3 regions of the Kosakonia pseudosacchari genome follow, and region 2 is predicted to be linked to each of the others. Evidence: predicted binding sites of a transcription regulator. Region 2 holds the regulator's gene; each other region holds the start of a gene.
The links. Region 2 encodes PurR, which represses purine synthesis genes. Its sites were predicted from a motif close to CANGCAAACGTTTGCNTG; they were not measured.
Positions count from the first base shown of each region.

Region 1 (3,203 bases), 460 kb from region 2:
CTTTTTACACCAGAAATACTTCTGTACATAAATCACCCGAACCGTTTATTGCGGAATATGTCAGCCTGTTAATTAGCACTTTTGGTTAAAATACGCACAGCAATCTGGACGGCTAAATGCCGTTATAAGAAAATACACGACACGAGCGTTTAGCGGATAAGAAAAGCCTTTAGCTTAATTAAACATAAGTAATTCATATAAATAGCAATGATATCGCTCATTAAATCAGCACCTGATGCTGAACTTTGAGATGGTTCACAAAGTTCCCGTAAATACACAAAATATTACACAATATTTCTTTTTGTTACTGCTTTAAGACATTTGTAGCACTTTCAGGGTAGCGAAACGTTGTTATGTTTGGAAAGATTCCTTTCAGACACAGAAAGACACCAAACTCTCATCAATAGTTCCGTAAATTTTTATTGACGGAATTTATTGGCGGCAGTGGCAGGTGTTCAAAAAAACCAATGAGGGTAATAAATAATGATGAAGCGCAATATTCTGGCAGTGGTTATCCCTGCTCTGCTGGCAGCCGGTGCAGCTAACGCTGCAGAAATCTACAACAAAGACGGCAACAAAGTAGACCTGTATGGTAAAGCTGTAGGTCTGCACTACTTCTCTAAAGATAACGGTGCCAACAGCTACGGCGGCAACGGCGACCAGACTTATGCACGTCTGGGCTTCAAAGGCGAAACCAAAATCAACGACCAACTGACCGGTTACGGCCAGTGGGAGTACAACTTCCAGGGTAACAACTCTGAAGGTGGTACCGATGCTCAAAGCGGTAACAAAACTCGTCTGGCCTTTGCTGGTCTGAAATTCGGCGATTTCGGTTCTTTCGACTACGGTCGTAACTACGGTCTGGTATATGATGCAATCGGCGTAACCGATATGCTGCCAGAGTTTGGTGGTGATACCGCGAACAGCGATAACTTCTTCTCCAGCCGTAACGGCGGTCTGGCGACTTACCGTAACCACAACTTCTTCGGTCTGGTTGACGGTCTGAACTTCGGCGTTCAGTACCTGGGTAAAAACGAGCGTGCTACATCGCTCACAGATTCTGCAGATGACATTACTCGTTCCAACGGCGATGGCTGGGCGACTTCTGTAAGCTATGACTTTGAAGGTTTTGGTATCGTTGGTGCATACGGCGCAGCGGATCGTACCAATACTCAGCAAGCTCTGACAACTTACGGTACAACAGGCGATAAAGCTGAGCAGTGGGCGACCGGTATCAAATACGATGCTAACAACATTTACCTGGCAGCATTGTACGGCGAAACTCGCAACGCGACCCGTCTGAAAACAACTCTGCCTGGAGACACCGCTAAGTCCAACGGTTACCTGAACAAAACTCAGGACTTCTCCGTAGTAGCCCAGTACCAGTTTGACTTCGGTCTGCGTCCGTCCATCGCTTACTACAAATCTAAAGCGAAAGATGTTGAAGGTATCGGTAGCGAAGATTACATCAACTATGTTGAAGTTGGTGCTACCTACTACTTCAACAAAAATATGTCCACCTATGTTGACTACATCATCAATCAGATTGATAAAGACAACAAACTGGGCGTAGGTTCTGACGACACCGTAGCAGTGGGTATCGTTTACCAGTTCTAATAGTCACCCTCGACTGTTATATGCATATTAAACAGGGCCTTTGGCCCTGTTTTTTTATGCCTGCATTATAAATCACGATGAGTTTTGAAAAGCATCGCGCTTTTTATCGCAAACGGTTGGCAATTCCTGTGTCAGCCGTTAACCTGATAGCGGACCTCCCTTCTGTCATCAAAATGGAACCTCGTCATGTTTGAGAATATAACCGCCGCCCCTGCCGATCCCATTCTGGGTCTGGCCGATCTGTTTCGCGCCGATGAACGCCCCAATAAAATCAACTTAGGCATCGGTGTCTATAAAGACGAAACCGGCAAGACCCCGGTGCTGACCAGCGTTAAAAAAGCCGAGCTTTATCTGCTGGAAAATGAAACCACCAAAAACTACCTCGGTATCGACGGTATTCCTGAGTTTGGCCGTTGCACTCAGGAACTGCTGTTCGGCAAAGGCAGCGCGATTATCAATGACAAACGTGCGCGCACCGCGCAAACGCCTGGCGGTACGGGTGGGCTGCGCGTAGCGGCAGATTTTCTCGCCAAAAACACCACCGCAAAACGTGTCTGGGTGAGCAATCCGAGCTGGCCGAACCACAAAGGCGTGTTTAATTCCGCCGGTCTGGAAGTGTGTGAATACGCTTACTACGACGCGCAGAACCACGCGCTGGACTTCGACGGTATGCTGGCAAACCTGAATAACGCTCAGGCGGGCGACGTGGTGCTGTTCCACGGCTGCTGCCATAACCCGACAGGTATCGATCCAACGCTGGAACAGTGGGAAACGCTGGCGAAATTGTCCGTTGAAAAAGGCTGGCTGCCGCTGTTTGACTTCGCTTATCAGGGCTTTGCTCGCGGTCTCGAAGAAGATGCCGAAGGGCTGCGCGCGTTTGCCGCACTGCACAAAGAGCTGCTGGTCGCCAGTTCGTTCTCGAAAAACTTTGGCCTGTACAATGAGCGCGTCGGTGCCTGTACACTGGTGAGCGCAGACGCGGAAAGCGCCGATCGCGCATTCAGCCAGATGAAAGCCGTTATTCGTGCCAACTACTCAAACCCGCCAGCGCATGGCGCTTCAGTGGTTGCAACCATTCTCAGTAACGAGGCTCTGCGTGCCATTTGGGAGCAAGAGTTAACGGACATGCGCCAGCGCATTCAGCGTATGCGCCTGCTGTTTGTTAATACCTTGCAGGAGAAAGGGGCTAACCGCGATTTCAGCTTTATCACCAAACAGAACGGTATGTTCTCGTTCAGCGGCCTGACCAAAGAACAGGTGCTGCGCTTGCGTGAAGAGTTTGGTATCTATGCGGTTGCTTCTGGGCGCATTAACGTCGCAGGTATGACGCCGGATAATATGTCGCCGCTGTGCGAAGCTATCGTTGCCGTACTGTAAGTTACAGCAGTAACAAAAAGGGTCGCCGAAGCGACCCTTTTTTATTTACCAGACCGGTAATTCATCTTGCAGGAACGGATTATGCAAGCGCTCATATCCCAGCGTAGACATTGGGCCATGTCCGGGAAGGAAAGTAACATCATCGCCTAACGGCAATAATTTGCGCTTGATGGAATCAATCAATTGCCCATGGTTGCCTTTCGGGAAAT
Region 1 covers NZ_CP063425.1:1,694,473-1,697,675, reverse strand. The annotation lists gene ompF (porin OmpF) at 484-1,617, shown strand; gene IP581_RS07855 (amino acid aminotransferase) at 1,804-2,994, shown strand; gene IP581_RS07850 (MBL fold metallo-hydrolase) at 3,040-3,203, opposite strand, start outside.
Region 1: IP581_RS07855 (amino acid aminotransferase) is a predicted target of PurR. The motif match lies at 1,723-1,740, and genes of this name have one in related genera.

Region 2 (3,203 bases):
GCGGTGCAGCGCAGGAGTTACACCGTGTGCCCTCTGCAGTGAGCTATACCGTGCGACAGCTTGAGGAGTGGCTGGCTGTTCCGCTGTTTGAACGCCGCCATCGTGATGTCGAGCTCACGCCTGCCGGGGTCTGGTTTTTGAAAGAAGGGCGTGCTGTTATCAAAAAAATGCAGATCACCCGTCAGCAGTGTCAGCAAATCGCTAACGGCTGGCGCGGACAACTGGCGATTGCGGTCGACAACATCGTCAAACCTGAGCGTACCCGGCAATTGATCGTCGATTTCTATCGCCATTTCAGCGACGTTGAGTTACAGGTCTACCAGGAAGTATTTAACGGTGTCTGGGATGCGCTTGCTGATGGGCGGGTTGAACTGGCGATCGGCGCAACGCAGGCCATTCCCGTCGGCGGGCGCTATGCGTTTCGCGATATGGGGATGCTGAGCTGGAAATGTGTGGTTTCCAGTCGCCATCCGCTGGCGTCACTGGCAGGCCCGCTTAGCGACGACACCTTACGCAACTGGCCTTCACTTATCCAGGAAGATACGTCCCGTTCGTTGCCCAAACGTATTACCTGGCTGCTGGATAATCAGAAACGCGTGATCGTCCCGGATTGGGCGTCGTCGGAGGCGTGCTTATCGGCAGGATTATGCGTGGGAATGGTGCCGGCACACTTTGCCCGCCCACGGCTCGACAGCGGTGACTGGGTCGCGCTGACGCTGGAAAACCCCTTCCCGGACGCGGCGTGCTGCCTGACGTGGCAGCAAAATGAAGCTTCCCCGGCGTTAAACTGGCTGCTGGAATACCTGGGAGATAGTGAAACGCTGAATAATGAATGGTTACGGGAGCCGAATTAACGGCTCCGTAATAAGCGATTAGCGGCGGTAGTCGCGGAACGGACCATCGGCCACGGAACGGCGCTCAACCAGGCGCGGATGCACTTCAATAGACTGCGACTCTTCGCGCTTGTTGACGATGCGATCAAGCAGCATGGTAAACGCCGTTTCTCCCAGCGAGTCTTTCGGCTGGTGAATCGTGGTCAACGCCGGGGTGAAGAAGCGTGAGTTACGCACGTTGTCATAACCAATCAGGGAAATATCCTGCGGTACGCGTAAACCCATCTCATCGGCAGCGCACAGCGCGCCCATTGCCATAATGTCACCACCGCAAAAGACAGCGGTAGGACGATGCGCCTGACCGAGGATTTGCTGCATCGCGCGATAGCCGGATTCCGGCTCGAAATCGCCCTGGACGATCCAGCTTTCCGGCACGCTAATAAGAGCTTCTTCCATCGCTTTCATAAAGCCAGCCAGACGGCCAGCGCCAGTGTTACGCTCCAGAGGACCGGGGATCACGCCAATATCGCGGTGTCCGCGGTCAATAAGATAGCGCCCGGCCATATAACCGCCTTCAAAGGCGTTATCAATAACGGAATCCGTAAAGTCGGCCTTCGCTTCGCCCCAGTCCATCACCACCATCGGGATATGGCGGTACTCTTCGAGCATGCTTAACAGCGATTCCGGGTATTCGGAACACATTACCAGCAAGCCATCGACGCGTTTTTGCGCCATCATCGACAGATAAGCCCGCTGTTTTTCCAGGCTATTCCAGGCATTACCGAGGATCAGGGTGTAACCCTTCTGGAAGCACTTTTTCTCAACGGCTTCAATAATTTCAGCAAAGTAGGCCGCTTCACTGCTGGTGGCCAGCAAGCCGATCGATTTTGTGTGATTCACTTTCAGGCTGCGGGCGACGGCGCTGGGGGAATAGTGCAACTCTTTAATCGCCGCCCACACGGCATTGCGCGTTTCTTCGGCGACGAAACGGGTTTTGTTAATTACATGTGATACGGTTGTAGTGGAAACGTTTGCTCGTTTCGCTACGTCTTTAATCGTTGCCATCAGATATCACTCCAGACCATATCATAAGCTCCTGATAATACATAAGGTAAACGTTTGCCTTTAATCACCCTGTACCCATCAAAGGGGGTGCGGTACGCCGGGAAAACGACACTGGACGTCAGGAGGGGAGTCAATGGCCGGTACGCTAATAAATTTAGCGTCGAATTTTGTCTGATCTTGAGCAAAAGGGGAAGTATTAAAACGTTTCTCCTGCCAATTCCCGCAAGATTTTTAAGATAATTTGTGCAAAAATGCGTTATCTCACTTTTTGTGGGGAAATTAAAAAGGGGAAAATTGATGAGCACCGATCTGAAGTATTCTTTAATCACTACCGTCATCGTTCTGGGCCTGATTGTTTTCGGCGGTCTGACTGCTGCACTGCATTGATCTATCGCGAGGGAGAGCCTCTTCTCCCTCGGTTTTCTTCCCCCGCTATTGTTATCACTTCTGCAATAATCTTTTGTCATTCTGCTAACTTCTGTTTTTTGTGATAGCTGTCATACTTTTGACTTCAGCGACAGGGTCGCAAGTCGGCATGTCTATTTTGGAGTGACAGATGAAAATTAATTTCCCTTTGCTTGCCCTGGCGATTGGCGCCTTCGGCATTGGTACCACCGAGTTTTCCCCGATGGGATTACTGCCGGTTATTGCCCGCGGCGTTGACGTTTCTATTCCGGCGGCGGGGATGCTGATTAGCGCCTACGCGATCGGCGTGATGGTCGGTGCGCCGTTAATGACGTTGCTGCTGTCTCACCGCGGCAGACGCAACGCCCTGATCTTTTTGATGGCGATTTTTACGCTCGGTAACGTGCTGTCGGCGATTGCGCCGGATTACGCCACATTAATGCTGGCGCGTATCGTCACCAGCCTGAACCATGGCGCTTTCTTTGGTCTTGGTTCGGTGATGGCAGCAAGCGTGGTCGCGAAAGAGAAGCAGGCCAGTGCGGTGGCGACCATGTTCATGGGGCTGACCATTGCTAACATTGGCGGTGTCCCTGCCGCGACCTGGCTGGGTGAAACCATTGGCTGGCGTATGTCGTTCATGGCTACCGCCGGGCTGGGTGTGATTGCCATGGCGAGTCTGTTCTTTTCACTGCCGAAAGGTGGCGCAGGTGAGCGCCCGGACGTGCGTAAAGAGCTGTCGGTGCTGGTGCGCCCGCAGGTGTTATCCGCGTTGCTGACCACCGTGCTCGGTGCGGGTGCCATGTTCACGCTGTATACCTATATTGCGCCGGTGCTGCACACCATTACCGATGCCACTCCCGTTTTTGTCACGGCGATGCTGGTGTTGATTGGCGTTGGCTT
Region 2 covers NZ_CP063425.1:2,154,710-2,157,912, forward strand. The annotation lists gene punR (DNA-binding transcriptional activator PunR) at 1-854, shown strand, start outside; gene purR (HTH-type transcriptional repressor PurR) at 873-1,898, opposite strand; gene cydH (cytochrome bd-I oxidase subunit CydH) at 2,196-2,285, shown strand; gene IP581_RS10150 (MFS transporter) at 2,455-3,203, shown strand, end outside.

Region 3 (3,203 bases), 1.4 Mb from region 2:
TGTCCACCAGGTAACGCGCGCCGCCGCTGATGCTTTGCTCGGCGTCAGTGCGATCGCTTAAACCTAAGCTCTGCGCCGTATTGCGCGTCAGCATCATCAAACCGCGAACACCGGTGGGGGAGGTGGCCTGGGAATCCCAGTGCGACTCCTGATAAGAGATAGCCGCTAACAATCGCCAGTCAATCGCCTGGGCGTACTTTTCAAACAGCGGTTGCAGATCCGGCAGCACGCTATCGACGGCGCGTAAAAAGGTACGCGTGTCGACATAGTCAAAATCCTCGCCGTGGCCGAGGTATTTCTCCTCCAGTCGCGCAAGCGTGCCGTCTTCATTCATATTATTGAAGAAATCGAGCATCGCGGCCGACAGCGTATTATCGTCATCGCGCTTGCTAAACCAGGTAACGGGTTGCTCATCGGTGATATCCAGCGCCACCGCCAGCTCAGGATGCACACGCTGGAACAGGCTAATGGCGACCGAATCGGCGACGGTGTAGCTCAGTTTCCCGTCGACCACTTGTTGCAGCAGCGCGGTCGTGCCGAGCTTTTCATCCACCGTCCAGCTTAACTCCGGGTACTTCTTCTCTTTTATTTCACGCAGATCGTCCAGCGCGACATGACCGGGGGCGATAGTTAACTGGCTGGCATTCACAGACTCCAGCGTACGTGGACGGTAGCTGCCTACGCGGTACACCAGTTGCTGAGAAACGGAGTAATAAACCGGCCCGGTTTGGTAGTTTTTTACCCGCTCACTGTTGTAGACCAACCCGGCGGCGAGCATGTCGGCATCGTCATTATCAAGATCGTCAAACAGTTGGCTGATATTCTGACGCACCGTGACTTTCAGTTTGACGCCGAGATAATCGGCGAAATGCTGCGCGAGATCGTAATCCAGCCCATACGTTTTGCCATCAACGGTGGTGTAAGTGAGCGGTGTGGCAATGGTACTGACGCGCAGCTCCCCGCGAGCTTTGATCGCCGCGATGCGATTGTCGGCTTTGCCGAACCAGGGGATAGAAGGCCACAGGGCCGCTGCCAGCAGCAGGGTGACAATGCCGATGAGCAGATAATTAATCTTAAATTTTTTCAAGGAGTTAATTCTCTGCGCCGTGCTTTGCCTCAGAAGATTCTCGTAATGATAACAGTAAGGTTTGTCGGTGATTGAGCGGCATTCTGCGCAACAAAACGCCAGTTGGCAACTAATTAGAGCATTCGGCGACAGCTATTGTTAAAAATTGACGGCGATTTTATTTCAACGCAAACGGTTTCGTCGGCGCGCAGGATTCTCTATAATGACGCCCGTTTTCCCCTGGTGCACACTTAAAGCGTCCCCGACGCTGCGTAATCGAAGACGAGAGACTTATGATGGAAATTCTGCGTGGTTCGCCTGCATTGTCCGCTTTCCGTATCAACAAACTGCTGGCACGTTTTCAGGCTGCCAACCTCCCGGTAAGCAACATTTACGCCGAATACGCTCACTTCGCCGATCTCAATGATGGGCTGACAGAAGATGAATCCGCGCGGCTCCAGCGTCTGCTGAAATACGGCCCGAGCCTTAGCAGCCATACCCCGACCGGAAAATTACTGCTCGTCACTCCTCGTCCCGGCACCATCTCTCCCTGGTCTTCAAAAGCAACCGACATCGCTCACAACTGCGGCCTCAACAAAATCAATCGCCTTGAGCGCGGCGTCGCTTATTACGTTGAGGCCAGCGGGCTGACTGACGCCCAGTGGAACGACGTTGCTGCAGAACTGCATGACCGCATGATGGAGAGCGTATTCACTTCACAAGCAGACGCCGAACGGCTGTTTGAGCACCATCAACCTGCGCCGGTACAGAGCGTAGATCTGCTTGGTGAAGGCCGTCAGGCGCTGATTGACGCCAACCTGCGTCTGGGGCTTGCGCTGGCGGAAGACGAAATCGACTACCTGCAAGAGGCGTTTACCCGCCTCGGGCGCAATCCGAACGACATTGAGCTTTATATGTTCGCGCAGGCGAACTCTGAACACTGCCGCCACAAAATTTTCAACGCCGACTGGGTGATTGATGGCAAACCGCAGCCGAAGTCGCTGTTCAAAATGATCAAGAACACCTTCGAGCAAACGCCGGATTTCGTGCTGTCAGCTTATAAAGATAATGCCGCGGTGATGGAAGGTTCCGACGTGGGTCGCTTCTTCGCCGATCGCGGGGAAGGACGTTACGACTACCATCAGGAACCGGCGCATATTCTGATGAAAGTGGAAACCCACAACCACCCGACGGCGATTTCGCCGTGGCCGGGGGCGGCGACAGGCTCCGGCGGCGAGATCCGCGATGAAGGCGCGACCGGTCGTGGCGCGAAGCCAAAAGCGGGGCTGGTGGGCTTTTCTGTTTCCAACCTTCGTATTCCGGGCTTTGAACAGCCGTGGGAAGAGGATTTCGGTAAACCGGATCGTATCGTCACGGCGCTGGATATCATGACCGACGGCCCGCTGGGCGGCGCGGCGTTCAACAATGAATTTGGTCGTCCGGCACTGAACGGTTACTTCCGTACTTATGAAGAGAAAGTAAACAGCCACAACGGCGAAGAGCTGCGCGGCTACCACAAACCGATCATGCTGGCGGGCGGCATCGGCAACATCCGCGCCGATCACGTGCAGAAAGGGGAAATCACCGTTGGCGCGAAACTGATCGTGCTGGGCGGCCCGGCGATGAATATCGGCCTGGGCGGCGGCGCGGCCTCTTCAATGGCATCTGGTCAGTCCGATGCGGATCTCGATTTTGCCTCCGTACAGCGCGACAACCCGGAGATGGAGCGTCGTTGCCAGGAAGTTATCGACCGCTGCTGGCAGCTCGGCGATGCCAACCCGATCCTCTTTATCCACGACGTTGGCGCGGGCGGCCTTTCTAACGCCATGCCGGAGCTGGTGAGCGACGGCGGTCGCGGTGGTCGTTTCGAGCTGCGCGATATTCTGAGCGATGAGCCGGGAATGAGCCCGCTGGAAATCTGGTGTAACGAATCGCAGGAGCGCTATGTGCTGGCGGTTGCCGCCGATCAACTGGCGCTGTTTGACGAGCTGTGCCGCCGCGAGCGCGCGCCGTACGCAGTGATTGGTGAAGCGACGGAAGCCCAGCACCTGACACTCAACGATAATCACTTTAACGATCAGCCGATCGATATGCCGCTGGATGTGCTGCTGGGTAAAACGCCGAAGATGACCCGCGA
Region 3 covers NZ_CP063425.1:3,600,532-3,603,734, reverse strand. The annotation lists gene mltF (membrane-bound lytic murein transglycosylase MltF) at 1-1,120, opposite strand, end outside; gene purL (phosphoribosylformylglycinamidine synthase) at 1,360-3,203, shown strand, end outside.
Region 3: purL (phosphoribosylformylglycinamidine synthase) is a predicted target of PurR. The motif match lies at 1,252-1,269, and genes of this name have one in related genera.